2 regions of the Pseudomonas sp. HOU2 genome follow, and region 1 is predicted to be linked to the other one. Evidence: riboswitches for the same ligand, from Rfam matches in the RefSeq annotation. Region 1 holds a riboswitch; the other holds the start of a gene.
What was found. A riboswitch is a leader RNA that binds a small molecule or an ion and turns the genes downstream of it on or off. The one in region 1 is predicted to bind cobalamin.

Region 1 (10,627 bases):
CGGCATAACATGGCGACAACACTCCGACCTTGCCGGCGCGGCGCAAACGCGGCAGCAACTGGATCGCCATCTGCGAACCGGCCACCGGCAGCACCTGCGAGGCGCCGTAGTAATCGCACGCAGCCTGTTCCAGGCCGTCGTCGGTTTCCGGCAAACGTGCCCAGGCGCGCAACGGAATAGGCGGCACCTCAAACGGCCAAGGGGCGAGGCCGCTGGACAGATCGAGCCAGTCGGCTTCGGCAATCCCGTAATCGAGTGCAGCCTTGCGCAGCCGGCCACCGTGCTCAAGCATAGAATTCAGCCCCCACGCAGAGAATCAGCAGCCATAACCATACCCCGCGCTGGACCAATTGCCAGCCGCGATCAATCGAATCGGCATCCGCCGGCGGACCTTCGCCCAGTTGCGGACGCTCGTGCAGTTCGCCGTGATAGATCGCCGGGCCGCCCAGTTCGACATTCAACGCGCCGGCACCGGCCGCCATCACTGGACCGGCATTCGGGCTGTCCCATTGCGGGCCCTGGCTGCGCCAGCATTTCCATGCAAGCCGGGTGTTGCCCAGCAGCGCGTAGGTCAGCGCCACCAGCCGGGCCGGAATGTAGTTGAGCACGTCGTCGATCTTTGCCGCGCACCAGCCGAAGCGCTCGAAGCGCTCGTTGCGATAGCCCCACATCGCGTCGAGCGTGTTGCTCAGGCGATAAAGCACCACCCCCGGCGCACCGGCCACGACAAACCAGAACAGCGCGGCGAACACCGCGTCACTGCCGTTCTCCAGTACCGACTCGGTGGCCGCGCGCGCAACAGCGGTGCTGTCCAGTTCGCTGGTCTGGCGGCTGACCAGATAGCCAACACGCTTGCGTGCTTCTTCCAGATCATCACTGCGCAGGGCTTTGGCCACGGGCTCGACGTGTTCGCCGAGGCTGCGCATGCCGAGGGCGCAATACAGCGCCAGAATCTCGACGATCCAGCCCATATACGGCGCCCAGGAAAACGCCGTGGCGAGCAGCGTCAGCGGCAGCACCGCGATCACCCACGCGGTGACCCCGTGACTGCGCCAGCCGCGCCCGCCCGCGTTGAAACGGCGCTCGATGCGCCCGGCAAAATTGCCGAACGCCACCAGCGGATGCCAGCGTTTCGGTTCACCCAGCAGCGCATCCAGCGCAACCGCGGCGACACTCAACAACGCCACACTCATTGATTCACTCCCCAATAATTTTCGTACAGCAACTCATTGAGCGGCCGCGCCTGCGCCCACCCTTCGAGTACCAGCATCGGCGCCGGATAGAATGCCTCGACCGGCCCCAGACACAACACCGCCAGCGGTTTGGCCCCGACCGGCAGCTGCAGCAGATCGGCCAGTGCCTGCGGTTCGAACAGCGAGACCCAACCCATGCCCAGTCCTTCGGCACGGGCCGCCAGCCACAGATTCTGGATCGCACAGGACAGCGAGGCCATGTCCATTTCCGGCAACGTGCGGCGGCCGAAAATGTGTTTTTCACGATCGTCCATCAGCGCCGCGACCAGCACTTCGGCGCAGTCGTTGATGCCTTCGACCTTGAGCTTCATGAACTCGTCACTGCGCTCGCCGAGGGCCTCGGCGGTGCGGATGCGCTCTTCTTCGACGAGGTTCTGGATCTGCCCGCGCAAGGCGCGATCGCTGATGCGGATGAAGCGCCACGGCTGCATCAGGCCGACGCTGGGCGCCTGATGCGCGGCTTCGAGCAGGCGGCGCAGCAGCTCCGGTTCGACCGTGCCGCCGGTGAAGTGGCGCATGTCGCGGCGTTCGGCGATGGCTCGGTAGACGGCTGCGCGTTCGGCCTCGGAATAGGCGTTGTCGGTCATGGCCTCTTCGCGAGCAGGCTCGCTCCCACAGGGGTTAGGTGATCCAATGTGGGAGCGAGCTTGCTCGCGAAGGCGGCCTCGAGATCTGGCGCTAACAATGCAGCAATCGCCGTCGGATTCGACGGAAAGTAGAAATGCACGTAAGACGCGGTCATCCGCCCTTCCCGATAAACCGCTTCGGCCCCGCGCCCGCCATTGGGGCTGATGCCCCGGGCAATCGGGGTCAGTTCGGTGCTGGTCAGGGAATGATGATAGGTGTGACCGCGCAACGAACCTTCCGGCAAATCCACCGCTTGCAGCGCCAGTGCCGCCAGACGTTTTTGCATCACCGCCTCACCGCGCAGCAGGCCGACCAGTTCGGCGCGGGTGCCGTCGACATCGGTCAACGCGTCGAGCAGATAGAGCATGCCGCCGCACTCGGCGAGCAGCGGTTTACCGGCGGCGTGGTGCGTACGGATCGCATCGAGCATCGCGGTGTTTTGCGATAACGCGACGTGGTGCAATTCCGGGTAGCCACCGGGCAGATACAGACTGTCGGCTTCGGGCAACTGCGTATCGCGGATCGGCGAGAAGAAGCTCAACTCGGCGCCCATCGCCCGCAGCAGGTCGAGGCTGGCGCCGTAGGTGAAGGCAAAGGCTTCGTCGCGAGCGACGGCAATGCGCACACCGTCGAGCAGCGGTTCGGCAGGAATCATTTCAGGCGCGGCGAATTCCACGGCAGGTGGCAGCGCTACCTCGCAACTGCTGGCCAAGGCTTCGGCGGCGGCATCGAGACGCAGGTCGAGGTCATTCAGTTCGCTGGCCTGCACCAGACCTAGGTGCCGGCTCGGCAACTCGATCCCGGTTTCCCGGGACAGCGCGCCGTACCAGCGCAAGCCTTCGGTGAGGCTGCCTTCGAGCAATTGCGCATGACGCAAGGTGCCGACGCGGTTGGCCAGCACGCCGGCAAACGGCAGGTCCGGCTGATAACGCGCCAGCCCCAAAGCCAGGGCGCCAAAGGTCTGGGCCATGGCGGTGCCGTCGATCACGCCGAGCACCGGCACACCGAAATGCCGCGCCAGATCAGCGCTGGACGGCGTGCCGTCGAACAGGCCCATCACACCTTCGATCAGGATCAGATCGGCTTCGGCGGCGGCTTCCCACAACAGGCGGCGGCTTTCTTGCTCGCCGACCATCCACATGTCCAGTTGATACACCGGCGCACCGCTGGCGCGCTCGAGAATCATCGGGTCGAGGAAGTCCGGGCCGCACTTGAACACGCGCACCTTGCGCCCCTGATTGCGATGCAAGCGCGCGAGTGCGGCGGTGACGGTGGTCTTGCCCTGACCGGAGGCCGGCGCGGCGATCAGTACCGCCGGGCAGTGACGTGGTTGATTCAAAGTTCGACGCCTTTCTGCGCTTTGATGCCGGCCTGGAAGGCGTGTTTGAGCATGCCCATTTCGGTGACGGTATCGCCCATTTCGATCATTTCCGGCTTGGCCGCGCGACCGGTGACGATCACGTGTTGCATCGGCGGACGTGCCTGCAGATCGCTGAGCACCTGATCCAGATCGAGGTAGCCGTGCTTGAGCGCGATGTTCAGCTCATCCAGCACCACCAGGCCGATCGACGGATCACGCAGCAGCTCGCGGGACACGGCCCACGCGGCTTCGGCGGCGGCGATGTCACGCTGGCGATCCTGGGTTTCCCAGGTGAAGCCCTCGCCCATCACGTGAAAACGCACTTGTTCAGGGAAGCGGCGGAAGAACAGCTCCTCGCCAGTGCTGTTGCGGCCCTTGATGAACTGCACCACGCCGCACTGCATGCCATGGCCCATGGCGCGGGCAAGCATGCCGAACGCCGAGCTGCTTTTGCCTTTGCCATTGCCGGTCAACACCAGCACCAGGCCGCACTCGTCAGGCGAATTGGCGATGCGTTCGTCGATCACGGCTTTTTTACGCTGCATACGCGCCAGGTGGCGTTCGTCGCGCTCGGGGGAATCGGTCATGAGGGGAGCTCTCCGTTGAGGCTGGATAACGGCGGGCAGGCACAAGAATAGACGGCAAAAAGCCTGGCATCGCCCACCGTGATGCCGCTGGATGGATCAGGCCGGTCTCCGGGCTCATGAGCGGCGAATCGCCAGACTGCGCGCCTTCCCGCGTCGGTCGACACAGTGGCTCAATGCGCAGTTTTCACTCATTTACCGTTGCGGGGGCAGCGCCGGGATCGTGATCGTTCTTCACCTGAAGACAACCCTCACCGGCTTCCCTGTTTCACTCTGTCGACACGCGTCACAGAGCACCTGAAACAAGCCGCGAAGGTTAGAGGGTTGGGGGTGGAGCGTCAATTAAAGAGGGGGCCGTCGGGCGAATAACTGCCGTCGATCAATTATCTGGCGCCATTCTTGTGCCACACTGATACAAATGATATCAAAGAGCCATGCTTTTCTCGAAAAAGCCCATCACAACAATAAGGATGATGACGATGCAAGGCATGATCATCAGCAACCCGCGCCTGGAATTCCTGCGCCCGATGCTCGAACGCTGGTTTGACTGTATCGACCGCTACAACGCCATTCGCGGCGACAACGACACCCCTTACTGGCATGACGAGAAAGCCAATCTCGGCTTGCTCTCTGCGGCGGCATGGATGGCCGAGCTGGTGACCCTTTGTGATACCTCGACCCGAAAGCAGAACGAGGACGGCGAGCGCAATGCCCGCGCCGATCTGTTCATTGCCGGGCCTGAAGACCGCGCCTACCTTCAGGCCACCCAGCGCTGGCCGCGGGTCAACAATCTCAACCTGACCCAGACCCTGCTGGACATCACCAGCGATGCCAAACGCATCAGTTTTGCCAGCGACCTCAAGCTCGGCTGCCTGTTCGTCGCCCCGCAAAAGGCCCAGCACAGCGCCAGCCCCGAAGAACTGCAGGACATGGTCGACGACCTGCAAAAGGAACATAGCTGCGCAGTGGCCTGGTATTTCCCCTACGCCTACCGCAAATTGCGCAGCGAAGCGGGCAATTATCATCCGGGCATCGCCGTGCTGTTCAAAGAGGCCCGCGGTTGAGCGGTTGAACCATCGCACGCCTGTGCTTCTCTATGATTAGGTCAATGCATTCATAGGGAAGATCAGTAATGCGCAAGTCCCAGCTCGCTCTCGTCATCGCCCTCGCCGGAGGGCTCACCGCCTGTGGTGAATCCTCCAGCCTGCAAGTCTCCGACGGCACCGGCCCGTCACCGAAACTGCCCGAACCGAACAAGACCCTGATCCCGACGGTGAACATCGCCCCGGCGATCGGCTGGCCTGCGGGTGGTAAACCGACCGCCGCGGCCGGCACGCAAGTGGCCGCATTCGCCGAAGGCCTCGATCACCCGCGCTGGCTCTACGTGCTGCCCAACGGTGATGTGCTGGTGGCGGAAACCAACGCGCCACCCAAGCCTGACGACAGCAGCGGCATTCGTGGCTGGGTGATGAAGAAAGTCATGGGCAAGGCCGGCGCTGGCGTGCCGAGCCCGAATCGCATCACCCTGTTGCGCGATGCCGACCACGACGGCGTGGCCGAGACCCGCACGGTGTTCTTGCAAAACCTCAACTCGCCGTTCGGCATGACCCTGGTCGGTAATGACCTGTATGTCGCCGACACCGATCGCCTGCTGCGCTTCCACTACGAACCCGGCGCGACCGAGATCAAAACCCAGCCGATCAAAGTCACCGACTTGCCGGGCGGCACGCTGAACCACCACTGGACGAAAAACGTCGTCGCCAGCAAGGACGGCAGCAGGCTGTACGTCACCGTCGGCTCGAACAGCAACGTTGGCGAGAATGGTCTGGATAAAGAAGAAGGTCGCGCGGCGATCTGGGAAGTCGATCGCGCCACCGGCAATCACCGGATCTTCGCCTCGGGCATCCGCAACCCCAACGGCCTGGCGTGGGAGCCCACCAGTGGCGCGTTGTGGACAGCGGTCAACGAGCGTGACGAGATCGGCAGCGACCTGGTGCCGGATTACATCACCTCGGTCAAGGACGGCGGCTTCTACGGCTGGCCATTCAGCTATTACGGACAGCACGTGGATGTGCGGGTGAAGCCGCAGAATCTGGATCTGGTGGCCAAGGCTATCGCCCCGGACTACGCCGTCGGCCCGCATACCGCTTCATTGGGCTTGACCTTCGCCGAAGGCAACAGCCTGCCGGCGCAGTTCAAGGAAGGCGCCTTCATTGGCCAGCACGGCTCATGGAACCGCAAACCGCACAGTGGCTATAAAGTGATTTTCGTCCCGTTCGCCGCCGGCAAGCCGAACGGAGCACCGGTGGATGTGCTGACCGGTTTCCTCGACAAGGACGAAAACGCCTTGGGTCGCCCGGTAGGCGTGGTGATCGACCAGCAAGGTGGTTTGCTGGTGGCCGATGATGTGGGGAACAAGGTGTGGCGGGTGTCGTCCGCCAAGTAACTTTTGCCTGACCTGAAACAACTGTAGGAGTGAGCCTGCTCGCGATGACGGTGTCACATTCAACATCAGTGTTGATTGATCAACCGCTATCGCGAGCAGGCTCACTCCTACATTGGACTGTGAGCTCTTTGAATTACGGGTTACGCGCCAGATGCTCCGGCTGCAGCACCCGCTTGGCACTCAGATACGCCTTCTGCCAGTAAGCCTTTGACAGGCTGTCCAGCTTCACCGTGCCGCCGGTGGCCGGCGCATGCACGAAGCGCCCTTCCCCGACGTAAATCCCCGCATGACTGACCTGTGAACCGCCGTTGGTGGCGAAGAAGATCAGATCGCCGGTCTGCAAACCCTCTTTGCCGACGTTCGGCGCCTGCATCACGATCATCTCGCGCGTCGAGCGCGGCAAGGAAATGCCAGCAGCATCGCGGTAGACGAAACCGATCAGGCCACTGCAATCGAACCCGGAGTCCGGTGTGTTGCCGCCCCAGCGATAAGGCGTGCCAACCAGGCCCAGCGCGCGAAACAGCACGTCTTCAGCAGCCGGCGAAAAAGCTTGGGAAGGTCCGAACACGACCGGGGCACGTACCACGGGCGCAGGCGGCGGCGTGCGGCTGGCGCAGGCGCTGAGCAGCGCTGCGAAGAAGATCAAAGCAAGGCGGGCCGACATCGTCATAAGCAGAACATCCTGATCTGGCTGCGGCTTTCTCTGCCGAATGGACAGAAACAAAACCGCCTGCGGAGCACGCAGGCGGTTTGCCATCAATATAGATACAGGATTCTAGCGGCTATACGACAAACTTCAAGTAAGACTTTAACTTCACCTTGTAAAGTTTAGGTCTACTCCGTGCCGGAGCCGTTTTTTGTCGCCACGGACGTGACGACAACGGGGGAATTACTTGCGAGCGGTGACCACGGTCGGTGCCATCGCGAGGGCGCGCTTGGCTTCGATGAAGGTCTTGCTCCAGTAGCTGTCACCCAGGCTGTCGATGCGAACACCGCCGCTGCGACGACTGCTGGAGTGGATGAACTGGTTGTCACCCAGGTAGATCCCGGCGTGGCTTACACGACCGCGACGACCATTGGTGGCGAAGAACAGCAGATCGCCCGGCTCAAGGTTGCCGCGCGAGACCAGAGGCGCATCCACGTTGATCATTTCACGGGTGGAGCGCGGCAGATTCATGCCGGCTTCTTCGCGGAACAGATAACCGATGAAACCGCTGCAGTCGAAGCCGGCTTCAGAGGTGCCGCCGAAACGGTAACGGGTACCGATCAGGGACATGCCGCGTTCAAGGATGCTGTCGGCCAGAACCGGAAGCTCGTACGGCTTCTTGTTGAAGTCCGAGAGTTCCTTTTCGGTGTCCAGCTCTTCCTGGTAAATAACGGAAGACTGGGCAGTGGCAGAATTTTTAACCTGTTGAGGCTGCTCTTGAACTGGAGAATGAGCAGCGCAACCGAACAACAGGGTGACGAGTGCGAGAGGCACGAGGGGTGCGAAGCGATTTAGCATGGGCACGACCGTGGCTGAAGTTGTAAAGAAGCCGAGACTATGCCCGCTATCGGCCTCATTTGCAAATTCAATCGATCTTTTTGTGACTTCCCGGTTTCTCGTTTACATCTAAGCGCTTAAGCCCATTTGAGTCGATACGCGGTCTGCACAGGGTGCGGAAAAGCGGATTTTCTGGCGCCTGAAATATGTCAAAACGTGGTCAAAGCCACGTATTTCAAGGGCTGGCTACCAGCCGAGGGTTTCTTTCAGGAACGGAATCGTCAACTTGCGCTGCGCCTGCAACGAGGCCTGATCCAGCTGTTCGAGCAGGTCGAACAATGCACTCATGCTGCGGGTGCCGCGGGTCAGGATAAAGTGTCCGACTTCATCGGTCAGGTGCAGGCCGCGACGCGACGCGCGCAATTGCAGGGCACGCAATTTGTCTTCATCGGAGAGCGGACGCATCTGGAAAATCAGCGCCAGGGTCAGGCGCGATTTGAGATCGGCCAGTTTCACCGGCAATTCGCGTGGCGAAGTAGAAGCGGCGATCAGCAGACGCCGACCACTGTCACGCAGACGGTTGAACAGATGAAACATCGCCTCTTCCCAGTCGGCCTTGCCGGCAATCACCTGCAAGTCATCCAGGCAGACCAGTTCGTACTGTTCAAGGTTGTCGAGGATTTCGATGCCGCGATCCATCAACTCGGCCAGCGGCAGGTACACCGCAGGCTCGCCCATCTGCTCGAAGCGCAGGCAAGCCGCCTGCAACAGATGCGTACGCCCTACCCCATGCTTGCCCCACAGGTAGATCAGGCTTTCGGTCCAGCCGGCGTCGGCTTCGCATAGGCGCTCGACATAGCCGAGTGCAGCGGCATTGGCGCCTGGGTAGTAGTTGATGAAGGTGGCGTCGTCACGCAGACGCACACCTAGGGGCAGCTGAATCGGTTTCATGCTGACTGAACAGTTCTCAATGAACCGTTAGTGGCCTCTGTGTAAAGTTTGCGAAGTTTATACCCGTGAAGCTGAGCGCACAATGCGACAGACTCCAAGCAAAATCAAAGGTTTGCGTTAACACGCTGGTTTTATGACGGTTTCTCTGACGCGACGCCGAGCAGACTCACCGCAAAACACGGGCCAACCCGGCGCAATGCCGGGTCGTCCGTAACCGGATTACAACTCGGGCTCATCTGCCCCGCTGTAAATATCCGAGTCCTTGTACAAATCGTGCACGTGACGCACCAGCACCATGATCACCGCCGCCACCGGCAATGCCAGCAGAACCCCGGTGAAACCGAACAGCTCGCCACCCGCCAGGATCGCGAAGATCACCGCCACCGGATGCAGACCGATGCGGTCACCCACCAGCAAAGGCGTCAGCACCATGCCTTCCAGCGCTTGCCCGACCATGAACACCGCGACGATGCCAATCATCGGGTACAGGTCGCCACCGAACTGGAACAGCCCGGCAATCAGCGCCGCGCCAATGCCGATGACAAACCCCATGTACGGCACGATAGCCGCCAAGCCTGCAATCAGGCCGATCAACAGCCCCAGTTCCAGACCGACGATCATCAGACCCGCCGCATAAATCACCCCCAGCGCCAGCATCACCAGCAATTGCCCGCGCACAAACGCGCCAAGCACCTCGTGGCACTCACCGGCGAGCGAGACGATGGTTTCTTCACGATCACGCGGCAACAGGCTGCGGATCTTGGCCATCATCACGTCCCAGTCGCGCAGCAGATAAAAACTCACCACCGGGATCAGCACCAGATTCGCCAGCCAGCCGATCAGCGCCAGACTCGAGGCCGTCGCCTGACTCAGCACCACACCAACGATGTCGGTGGTCTGCCCCATGTGTTCGCTGATCGCCGCCTTGACCTTGTCGAACTTCCAGAAACCGTCCGACAACCCCAGCTTCGATTGCGCCCACGGCAGCGCGGTGTGCTGCAGCCAGTCGAGCATCTGCGGTGCCAGCTCGTACAAGCGCACCAACTGCTTGGCGAGCATCGGCACCAGCACCAGCAGCAACGTGGTGACGATCAGGGTGAACAAGGCAAACACCGCAATCACGCCCCAGGTACGCGACAGACCGAGTCGCTCAAGGCGATCCACCAGCGGATCGAACAGATAAGCCAGCAGCAACGCCACCAGAAACGGCGTGAGGATCGGATGCAGCAACCAGACAAATGCGCAAAGCAGGACTACCCCACCGAGCCAGAACCAACGCCGCGAATCGGCCATGTACCACTCCTACTGCTTCTATATAAGGAAAGACTTACCAGCGAAACCGCAACGAAGGCGCTACCGGTGCAGGCGCTGGAGCCGCAACAGGCGCCGCACCTGCGACCGCTGGCTGCGGCGCTGCCACTGGCGTCGGTGCTTCGGCCGGCAACTCCTGCAACTTCGCCAGCGACAATTGCGAACGCAACTGATCGGCACTGCCGTTGACCCGATACACAATGCGATCGCCATCGACACTCTGCAGACGCACACCGAACGGTTCGAGTAACCGCAGCAGCGCGGCGTAGTGCTCAAGATTCATGCCCTGCACTTCGAGGGTCTGTTGACCGGAAGCGCCGGGCTTGGCAACAAATCGCGGGGCCAGACGCTCAGCCACTGCCAGCATCACCGCATCGGCCACGGTAGCCTGATCGGCGCCCTGCACGCTGCCGGCCTCTTTCTGATCGCCCAGCCACAGATGCCACTTGGCCTGCCACTGCCCGCCCTCTTCGTGCGTATGCACCGCCAACAAGGCATCCGCGCCGTAACGCTCCGAAGCGCCGCGCAATGGCGCGGGATCGGTGCCGTCCAGCACCGGCGCGGTGGCCACCAGTTGCTCACTGAGATCCGCCAGCGGCAGACGCAGCGGCA
Region 2 (10,627 bases), 850 kb from region 1:
ACCGATCCGGTGGAAGAGGGCGTGCTGGACATGAACCGCTACGAGAATCTTTGATCGTTGAGATCGACCTGCTGTCCCAATTCCAAGCAACACCGCAAAAACCCTGTAGGAGCTGTCGAGTGCAACGAGGCTGCGATCTTTTGATTCTTTAACAACAAAGATCAAAAGATCGCAGCGTGCCGCAGCTCCTACAGGGGGGGCGGTGGGGATTCAGGAATCGTGGGCGGGAGCCGATCATGTTGATTTCAGTGCAGGCCCTGCGGGCGCTTGCCGCGTGGACGGTGGTCTGCCACCACTTCATGCAGATTTTTTTCGACTTCAAGGCGAGCGGCCCGGTCGGGCAGTTCTTCATCGACAAAGGCGCAGTCGGCGTCGATGTCTTTTTCGTCATCAGCGGTCTGGTGATTTTCCTGTCTACCGAAAGCAAGTCGTTGCCTCCGGCGCGATTTCTGCTGTTTCGGCTGTTTCGCATCGTGCCGGCGTACTGGCTGTACACGCTGTTGATGGCGTTGCTGGTGGTGTTCGCCCGGCCGATGTTGCCGGATCAGACCGTGGATTGGGCGCATTTCCTCGCGTCGCTGTTATTCATTCCTGCGCAAAACCCCGGCGGCTACGGGATTTATCCGACGCTGAATGTCGGCTGGACGCTCAACTACGAAATGCTCTTTTATGTGTTGTTTGCCTGTGCGCTGGTGTTTCGCTGGCAGGTGCGCTTGCTGGTGGTTGGCGCGTTGCTGTTTTCGGTGTGTCAGGCGTTCGGCTGGCTCAACGAGTTTTACCGTTCGGACATCGTCTACGAATTTTTGCTGGGGATCGGCATTGGCGTGCTCTATCGCCGGGGCTGGATCGGTGCGGGTCTGTGGCTGCCACTGTTGGCGATGGGCGTCGCGTTGTTGGCGATCTATCACTTGGCGCCGGCGCCAAGGCTGTTGAACTGGGGCGTGCCGAGTGCGGTGCTGGTGATGGCCTGCATATCACTTGAGCGCTACGTCGAGCGTAATCGGCTGATGAAGTTGCTCGGTGATTGTTCTTATTCGGTGTATCTGATGCACGTGCTGGTGCTGTCTGCCGGTGGTTTTATTGCCCGGCGCTATGGAATCAATCCGTATCTGATGTTCGCTATTTGTGCCTTGGCTATCGCAGTGGGTTCGTGGCTGAGCTACGAATGGGTGGAAAAACGCAGCTATCAGTGGCTTAAAACGCGGATCGACGGCGAATCGGCTCGCGAGCCTGTCAAGAATCTTTCCTGACAAAAATACTAGGACTTTGTCCGGCGCAATGATTGGCGTAAACTGCGCCCAAGCCTGCGAGGAGTTTCCATGACCGCTATTACCATTACCGACGCCGCCCACGATTACCTGGCCGATCTGCTCTCCAAGCAGAACACCCCGGGCATCGGCATCCGCGTCTTCATCACCCAGCCTGGCACCCAGTACGCCGAAACCTGCATTGCCTACTGCAAGCCGGGCGAAGAAAAACCTGAAGATACCGCGCTGGGGCTCAAAAGCTTCACCGCCTACATCGACTCGTTCAGCGAAGCGTTCCTCGACGATGCCGTCGTCGACTACGCCACCGACCGCATGGGCGGCCAGCTGACCATCAAGGCGCCAAACGCCAAAGTACCGATGGTCAACGCCGACAGCCCGGTCAACGAGCGCATCAACTACTACCTGCAAACCGAAATCAACCCGGGACTGGCCAGCCACGGCGGTCAGGTCAGCCTGATTGATGTGGTCGAGGACGGCATTGCCGTGCTGCAGTTCGGCGGCGGCTGCCAGGGCTGCGGCCAGGCCGACGTGACCCTGAAGGAAGGCATCGAGCGCACCTTGCTCGAGCGTATTCCAGAGCTCAAAGGTGTGCGCGACGTGACCGACCACACGCAGAAAGAAAACGCCTACTACTGAGTAAGGTGTTCACTGCGGGCCTGAAAAACGGCGCTGTGGCGAGGGAGCTTGCTCCCGCTTGACTGCAAAGCAGTCACAAACCTGACAATGCATTTACCCGTGATGAGTGGATTGTCTGGTTTTGGGATCGCTCCGCGATCCGGCGGGAGCAAGCTCCCTCGCCACAATTGCTTTCAGGGTCTGTAAAGGTGCGCATGCCCCGCGCGATACAGCGACGACTCGCTGAACACCTCACTGCTCAACACCCGCCCGACCAGAATCAGCGCCGTACGCCGAAATCCTTTGGCTGCGACCTTCGCGGCAATATCTTCCAGCGTCCCCACCACCCAAGCCTGATCCGGCCACGTCGCCCGGTGTATCACCGCAATCGGGCAATCCGCGCCGTAATGCGGCAGCAGTTCGGCGATGATCTTCTGCAGATGATTGACCCCCAGGTGAATCGCCATGGTCGCGCCATGCTGCGCCAGACTGCTCAACTCCTCACCCGCCGGCATGGCAGTTTTATCGGCGTAGCGGGTCAGAATCACGCTCTGCGAAACGTCCGGCAGTGTCAGCTCGGCGCCGAGCAACGCCGCACACGCTGCGGTCGCGGTGACGCCGGGGATGATTTCGAACGGAATGTTCAGCTCACGCAGATAACGAATCTGCTCACCAATCGCGCCATACAGACTCGGATCGCCGGAATGCACCCGCGCCACATCCTGGCCGTTGGCATGCGCGGTTTTGATCAGTTCGATGATCTGTTCGAGATGCAATTCGGCGCTGTTGACCACGGTGTCGGCCTGATGCCCCTCCAGCACCGCAGCCGGTACCAGCGAGCCTGCGTAGATGATCACCGGGCAGCTGCGGATCAGCCGCTGGCCTTTGACGGTGATCAATTCCGGGTCGCCGGGGCCGGCGCCGATGAAGTAGACAGTCATGCAGAAATCCTGTGAAAAACGGGGCAGGGCAACGCTTCAGATGAAGATTGCTCATGATCAAACAGGGGGATTATCGGGATTTTACGCAGCGCCGGCCAATGCCAGGGTTGCCTGAGCGTATTTTTGCCGGGAAATCAGCAGTTTTGCCGGTGCCTGAATCAACTGCTCGGCAAGGGCCAGGGCGGCACTTTCCGCCACGCCGTAGCAGCCGGTGCGCTCATAGGCGATCTGCGAATGGTGGCTGAGTCGCTGCTGGTAACTGGCCAGTTCGTCGCTGCTGAAATACAACAGTGGTAACGCAAGTTGTGCGGCCAGTTCCTGCAAGCCCGGCTCATCGCGCTTCAAGTCGATGCTCGCCAGGGCCTTGACCGCTTCCAGCTCGATGCGATGCGCCTGCAATGCCTGATCGAGTAACGCGCGCAGCGTGCTGGCCGGGCAGCCGCGCTGGCAGCCCAGGCCAACCACGAAGGTCGGCGCTGCGCGGTCATCGGTCATGCGTGGTATTGACCATCGCTTTTGCGGCGGAACAACCAGGCGCTGATCAGGCCCAGGGCCAGCCAGAACGCCACGTTGGTCAACTGCGAAGCGATTTTGAACTGGGCTTCCAGCGCTTCCGGAGCGAGCATCGAATGCACTTCCGGTTGTGGTGCGCCGATCACGTGCGGCATAGCCAGAATCGCCACGCCCAGCAGCTTCATCAACCAATGACGGCTGAACACGATCAGGGCCAGACCAACAGCGGTGGATGCGGCGGTGCCGATCCACCACATCTGCCGCGACGCCAGATCGGCTGCGGCTGTGCCCGGCAGTTCAGGCGGCAGGCCCAAGGTCGGCGCGAGCACGAAAGTTGCGTAACCGGCCAGACCCCAGAGCAGACCTTGTGAGGTTTTGGTCGGTGCCCGCAGGGTGTACAGGCCGGCGAGCATCAGGGCGAAACCGACCGCCACCACCAGATTGCCACCGGTGGTCGAGACCACGCGTTGCCAGCCGTCTTCCGGTTCCCAGGCTTCGGCGTCGTGAGTGTGCCCGGCCATGGCGCCGTCGGCATGTTGGTGAACGGCCACCGGTTCGGATTTCTCGAAGGTTTCGGCCTGCAGAATCAGTGGCGAGACCCAGAAACTTTGCAGCAAGGTCAGCAACAGGGCGGCCAGCAGCCCGGTGAAACCTGCGGTTTGCGCAATACGCTTGATCATGGCGGCAGGTCTCAGTGGCACGGGAACGCGGCGCTGTGGCGGGTATCGTGGGCGGCGTTGTGCACCGCTTCGATGTGCGAGAAACCGGCGAAGTAAACCAGGCTGGCGCCGAGGATCGACGCGACAATCGCGGCGGTCAGGCGTTGGCTCAAGGTGGCGGTGCTGGAGATTTTGTCGGTGTTGCTGCCGGTGCTGCTGATGATCGACATGGCGCTTCCCTCTGGAGTGTCAGCGGGTGAATAGAGCGCATGAAAACCCCTGCGGGTCAGGCACGCAGAGGTTCGAACAGCGCCCGCCCACCGCGGGTTTGTTATGTTCAGCGACGCAGCATGCGTGCTGTGTGTTGCGGGCCGGTCTCCGGGCTCACGAGGGGTTGGCGTCTGGCCGACCTGCAAGCATCACCTTCCCATGCCGCATTGGCACAGTGGATCTGACGCTTCGCTCGCTTACCGTTGCGGGGGCAGCACCGGACTGACATGGCTTTGAGTAAAGCACATGATTCACCGGTTTCCCGTTTCACCCTGTGAAGGGCACCCGTAACAAGTTGTGTAGGAGAGCATGGGTTGGGGAATGTAGTCAATTTTGTGGGGGGATCCGTTGCTGCGGGTGTTGCTGATTACGGTTCCGCCCTTACGGCGGGTCACTTTTGGCAAACGCCCCAAAAGTAACCAAAAGGTCTATGCCCTGACGTTCGGCCCTCGCCTAGGCTCGGGTTCCTTCGCTCCGGGATTCATCCGGGGGCAGCGCCTACGGTTTGCTTCGCTGCACCTCCTCTCGCTGTGTTTGGCTGCGCCAAACGGTCGCTGCGCTCCCACCCCCGGATAAATCCCTCCACTCAGCCTGCCGACGGGCCTTCAGATCAAAAGCTTTACTCGAGCTAACGCTCATCGTGTTGAGTGGTGAAAAGCGGGTGCGATCTGCTGTTGATTTTTGTGGGAGCTGGCTTGCCAGCGATGGCGGCCTGACAGCCGACCAATTTCCAACCGAATACACCCAATCCCCTGTAGGAACTGCCGAAGGCTGTGATCTTTTGATCTGCTTTGGCCTTGGCCTTGGCCTTGGCCTTGGCTTTGGCTTTGGCTTTGGCTTTGGCATTGGCTCTGGCTCTTGATGTGGCTTTTGATCTTCAGCCCCTTCGGCAGGCCGAGCGTAGGTGTCCATCAGGGGGTAGGCGCGCAGCGCCATGCGGCGAAGCCGCATACATCGAGAGGAGGTGCAGCGAAGCAAACCATAGGCGATGCCCCCGGATGGACACCGTAGCGAGGGAACACTGAGCCTCAGCGAAGTGCCGTACGCCGGGGCAAAGCCTTTTGGGTTACCTTTTCGGCGTTTGGAAAAGGTGACTCGCTGTAAGAGCGAAACCGCCAGCGGCAGCACCCGAAGCAACGGATATGCCCCCAATCCAACCATTGACCGGTCACCACCCGATGCGTAGCCTTGCACCTTCGAGGTTCTTCGGCCCACGCCGAAGCTAAGAAGGGAACGCGGTCAAAGCCGCGGCTGCCCCCGCAACTGTGAACGGTGAAGTTCGTTGCCACGCCACTGCCAGCTCAATCCACAGAGCCCGCGGGAAGGCGCAACGAACGCCAGGCTCAAAACCTGAACACCGTCAGCCAGGAGACCTGCCTCGTCACAGATTTCTCACTACAACCGGGCGGGGTGATCCGGTGGCGAATTCTTCCGCGCGCACGCTCGCAGCGGATCTCGTCCCGTATGCCCGCCACCTTGCCAAAGGGCATCCGATGAAAACACTGGCCAAACTCCCCGTCACCATCGTCACCGGTTTTCTCGGCTCGGGCAAAACCACCTTGCTGCGTCATATGCTCGACAACGCTCAGGGCCGCCGCATCGCGGTGATCGTCAACGAATTCGGCGAGCTGGGTATCGACGGTGAAATCCTCAAGCAATGCACCATCGGTTGCACCGAAGAAGAAGCCACCGGTCGCGTCTACGAACTGGCCAACGGCTGCCTGTGCTGCACGGTTCAGGAAGAGTTCTTCCCGGTGATGCGCGAACTGGTCGCCCGTCGCGGTGACCTCGATCACATACTGATCGAGACGTCCGGTCTGGCCCTGCCAAAACCGCTGGTACAAGCCTTCCAGTGGCCGGAAATCCGCAGCGCCTGCACGGTTGACGCGGTGATCACCGTGGTCGACAGCCCGGCCGTGGCCGCCGGCACCTTCGCCGCGTTCCCGGATCAGGTCGACGCCCAGCGCAAACTTGACCCGAACCTGGATCACGAATCGCCGCTGCACGAACTGTTCGCCGACCAACTGGCCAGCGCCGATCTGGTGATCCTCAACAAGGCCGACCAGACCAGCCCTGAAGACCTCGCTCGCGTACGTCTGGAAGTCGCTGAAGAACTGCCGCCCGCTGTAAAAATCATCGAAGCCAGCAACGGTCGCCTGCCACTGGACGTGCTGATCGGTCTCGGTGCCGGTTCCGAAGAACACATCGACAGCCGCCACAGTCATCACGATCACCACCACGACGGTGATGACGATCACGATGACCATGATCACGACGCCTTTGATTCGATCTCCATCGAACTGCCGCAAGCCGACGAAAGCCTGCTGCTCGATGCACTGACGCAACTGGTGGTCCAGCACGGCATTCTGCGCGTGAAGGGCTTCGCGGCGATTCCGAACAAGCCGATGCGCCTGTTGATTCAGGGTGTGGGCACGCGTTTCGACAAGCACTTCGACCGCCAGTGGGGCGCTGACGAAGCGCGCGTCACACGTTTGGTGCTGATCGGTCAGGAACTCGACGCCGCGCACCTCGAAGCGCAACTGCGCGCCGCGCTCAGCGTTTAAGCCATGCACCTGCTCAGGACCCAGCCCGGCGGTTTCGTGTCGGATGACAACATTGCCGACCTTGGACAAACCCCCGCCGAACTGGTGATCCTGTGCAGCGGCGATTCCAGCCTGGCGCTGCTCGCCGAAGCTGCGCAGCAGTTGCCCGAGGATTATCCGAGCCTGCGTCTGGCCAACCCGATGCAGGTGCAGAATCATGCCTCGGTCGATCTGTATGTCGATGAGGTGCTGCGTCACGCCAAGGTCATTCTGATTTCGCTGCACGGCGGCATCGCTTACTGGCGTTATGGCGTCGAGCGTCTGGTGGAGTTGTCCGAACGCGGCGTGCAGGTGATTCTGGTGCCGGGCGATGACCGTCCCGACCCGGAGCTCAGCGACCTGAGCACTGTGCCCGCCGAAGATCGCGACCGCCTCTGGCAGTTCCTGCGTCAGGGCGGCATGGGCAATGCGCTGGACTTCTTCCATTGCCTGGCCAACCGCTGGTTGGCGCGCGACTACGTCTGGGGCGAGCCGCAAGCGCTGCCGCGTACGGCGATTTACCACCCCCAGAAAAACACCGCCGCACTGTGCGACTGGCAAGCCGAATGGCTGCCCGGTCAACCGGTTGCGGCGGTGTTGTTTTATCGCTCGCATTTGCAAGCGGCGAACACCGCGTTCATTGACGTGTTTTGCCAGCGCTTGCAGGCAGCGGGGCTCAATCCGTTGCCGATCGCCGTCGCCAGCCTGAAAGAACCCGGCTGTCTGAGTGTGGTCGAGGACTGGCTGGATGAGGTCGAGGCGGCGGTGATTCTCAACACCACCGGCTTCGCGCAATCCAGCCCGGAAGCGCCGCATCTGCGGCCGTTCCGGCGCAATATTCCGGTGATTCAAGCGATCTGCGCCCAGGACAACGAACCCGGTTGGCGCGACAGCGAGCAGGGTCTGGGGCCACGGGATCTGGCGATGCACATCGCCTTGCCGGAACTCGACGGGCGCATCATCAGCCGGCCGATCAGCTTCAAGGATCTGGCCTGGCGCAGTGAGCGCAGTCAGTCCGACGTGGTCTGCTATCGGGCGCAACCCGAGCGCATGGATTTTGTCGCCGAACTGGCCCGGCGCTGGAGCGATCTGGCGCAACTGCCGAACGCTGAAAAACGCATCGCGCTGATTCTCGCCAATTACCCGACTCGCGACGGTCGCATCGGCAATGGCGTCGGTCTCGATACGCCGGCGGCCGCGTTGAATATCCTGCGGGCGTTGCAGGCCGAAGGCTTTCCGCTGGCGGCGCAGTTGCCGGACAGCGGCACCGCGTTGATCCAGCAATTGCTCGGCGGCGTCAGCAACGACCTCGACAGCATCGACTTGCGTCCGTGCCAGCAAAGTCTGGCGATGGACGCCTATCTGGCGATGTTCAATGCGCTGCCGCAAGCCAATCGCGCGGCAGTGCTGGAACGCTGGGGCGCGCCGCAAAACGATCCGATGTGTCGCGACGGGCGGATGATGATCGCCGGGCTGCGTTTTGGCCTGACCTTCGTCGGCATTCAGCCGGCGCGCGGTTATCAGGTCGATCCGAGCGCGGTGTATCACGACCCGGATCTGGTGCCACCCCACGGCTATCTGGCGTTCTATTTCTGGCTGCGCAACACCTACGGCGCGCACGCGGTGATTCACGTCGGCAAGCACGGCAACCTCGAATGGCTGCCGGGCAAGGGCGTTGGTCTATCGGAGAATTGCTGGCCGGACGCATTGCTCGGGCCGCTACCGAACATCTATCCGTTTATCGTCAACGACCCGGGCGAGGGCGCCCAGGCCAAACGGCGCACACAAGCGGTGATCATCGACCACCTGATGCCGCCGCTGACCCGCGCCGAAACCTACGGCCCGCTGCGCAATCTGGAACTGCTGGCCGACGAATATTACGAGGCGCAACTGCTCGATCCGCGTCGTGCGCGGGAGCTGCAGCGCGACATTCTGCAACTGGTGCGCGAGACGCAGATCGATCGCGAACTGCAACTCGACACCGGTCTGGACAGCGACGCCGATGCAGCAATCTGGCTGCCGCGTCTGGACACCTATCTGTGTGATCTGAAGGAATCGCAGATCCGCGATGGCCTGCACATTTTCGGCGAATCGCCGACCGGGCGTTTGCGCATCGACACGCTACTGGCCTTGCTGCGCATTCCCCGAGGCGATGGCAAGGGCGCGCAATCGAGTTTGCCGCGGGCGTTGGCCAAGGCGTTTGAGCTGGGGTTTGATCCGCTGGACTGTGCATTGGCCGATCCGTGGAACGGCCCGCGCCCGATAGAGCTGCAAAACGTCAGTGACGAAATCTGGCGCACCGCCGGCGACACCCGCGAACGCCTGGAGCTATTCGCCACTCAACTGATCTCCCAAGCACTACAAATCCCCTGTGGGAGCGAGCTTGCTCGCGAAAGCGGTGGGTCAGGTACATCAATGTCGACTGACACGACGCTTTCGCGAGCAAGTCGAATCGTCGCACCGTCGCTCCCACAAGGGGCAGGAAGGGTCGAAGTCAACGCGATTCTGGACAACCTGCGCGAAGTCGTCGCCCCACGCCTCGACGCCTGCGGCCCCGCCGAAATGCGCGGCCTGCTCGACGCGCTGAACGGCCGCTTCGTCCCCGCCGGCCCAAGCGGCGCACCCAGTCGTGGCCGTCTCGACGTATTGCCCACCGGGCGCAATTTCTACTCGGTGGACGTGCGCAACCTGCCGACCACCACCGCGTGGCGCATCGGTTTCCAGTCCGCCACGTTGATTCTCGAGCGGCATTTGCAGGATCACGGTGATCACCTGCGTCAGCTCGGTCTGTCGGTGTGGGGTACGGCGACCATGCGCACTGGCGGTGACGACATCGCTCAGGCCATGGCGCTGATGGGCGTGCGCCCGGTATGGGCCACCGGCAGTCAGCGCGTCGATGATTTCGAGATTCTGCCGCTGAGCCTGCTCGACCGGCCACGGGTCGATGTCACGCTGCGGGTCTCGGGCTTCTTCCGCGATGCTTTCGCCAATCTGATTCGGCTGTTCGACGCCGCCGTGCAAGCGGTGGCAGCGCTGGACGAACCGGATGACCTCAATCCGCTGGCCGCGAAGGTGCGCGCTGAACGCGAGGCGCTTTTGCAATCGGGGCTGGATGCCGACGCGGCGCGGCGCCAGGCCGGCTGGCGGATCTTCGGCGCCAAACCCGGTGCCTATGGCGCGGGTGTACAGGGCGCGATCGACGGTCGCCTGTGGCAGAGCCGCGAAGATCTGGCCGAGGTCTACCTGAACTGGGGCGCCTACGCGTACGGCGGGGCGGACGAGGGCACCGCCGCCCGCGAACAGTTCGCCCAGCGCCTGAGTCAGGTGCAGGCGGTGCTGCAGAATCAGGACAACCGCGAGCACGACTTGCTCGATTCCAACGACTATTACCAGTTTCAGGGCGGCATGCTCGCGGCGGTGGAAACCTTGCGCGGGGAAGCGGCGGCCAGTTATCACGGCGATCACAGCCAGCCGGATCTGCCGAAAATCCGCACCCTGAAAGAAGAACTGAACCGGGTGATCCGCTCGCGGGCGGCCAATCCGAAATGGATCGACGGGGTCAAGCGTCATGGCTATAAAGGCGCCTTCGAACTGGCGGCGACGGTCGACAACCTGTTTGCTTTTGATGCCACCACGCAGCTGATTGACGATCATCAGTACGCGTTGCTGGCCGATGCCTATCTGCTCGATCCTGCGACCCGCGATTTTGTCCGCGAGCACAATCCGCATGCGCTGCGTGATATGACCGAGCGCATGCTCGAAGCACAACAACGTGGGAT

Region 2: it holds a riboswitch for cobalamin, as region 1 does, so the genes downstream of both, ABV589_RS27020 (CbtB domain-containing protein) here and cobO (cob(I)yrinic acid a,c-diamide adenosyltransferase) in region 1, are expected to answer to the same signal.

Annotation. Positions count from the first base shown of each region.
Region 1 is NZ_CP160398.1:5,161,928-5,172,554, reverse strand. Features, by position in the region: gene cobD (threonine-phosphate decarboxylase CobD) at 1-292, opposite strand, end outside; gene cbiB (adenosylcobinamide-phosphate synthase CbiB) at 285-1,193, opposite strand; gene bluB (5,6-dimethylbenzimidazole synthase) at 1,190-1,840, opposite strand; gene ABV589_RS23445 (cobyrinate a,c-diamide synthase) at 1,837-3,219, opposite strand; gene cobO (cob(I)yrinic acid a,c-diamide adenosyltransferase) at 3,216-3,827, opposite strand; cobalamin riboswitch at 3,909-4,140, opposite strand; gene ABV589_RS23435 (hypothetical protein) at 4,304-4,888, shown strand; gene ABV589_RS23430 (sorbosone dehydrogenase family protein) at 4,957-6,270, shown strand; gene ABV589_RS23425 (C40 family peptidase) at 6,404-6,940, opposite strand; gene ABV589_RS23420 (NlpC/P60 family protein) at 7,160-7,774, opposite strand; gene hda (DnaA regulatory inactivator Hda) at 8,000-8,704, opposite strand; gene ABV589_RS23410 (AI-2E family transporter) at 8,924-9,997, opposite strand; gene ABV589_RS23405 (DUF2066 domain-containing protein) at 10,032-10,627, opposite strand, start outside.
Region 2 is NZ_CP160398.1:6,007,012-6,017,638, forward strand. Features, by position in the region: gene ABV589_RS26990 (fatty acid cis/trans isomerase) at 1-54, shown strand, start outside; gene ABV589_RS26995 (acyltransferase) at 237-1,250, shown strand; gene nfuA (Fe-S biogenesis protein NfuA) at 1,320-1,904, shown strand; gene cobM (precorrin-4 C(11)-methyltransferase) at 2,078-2,824, opposite strand; gene ABV589_RS27010 (cobalamin biosynthesis protein) at 2,906-3,319, opposite strand; gene ABV589_RS27015 (CbtA family protein) at 3,316-4,017, opposite strand; gene ABV589_RS27020 (CbtB domain-containing protein) at 4,029-4,226, opposite strand; cobalamin riboswitch at 4,348-4,570, opposite strand; cobalamin riboswitch at 5,449-5,662, shown strand; gene cobW (cobalamin biosynthesis protein CobW) at 5,760-6,830, shown strand; gene cobN (cobaltochelatase subunit CobN) at 6,834-10,627, shown strand, end outside.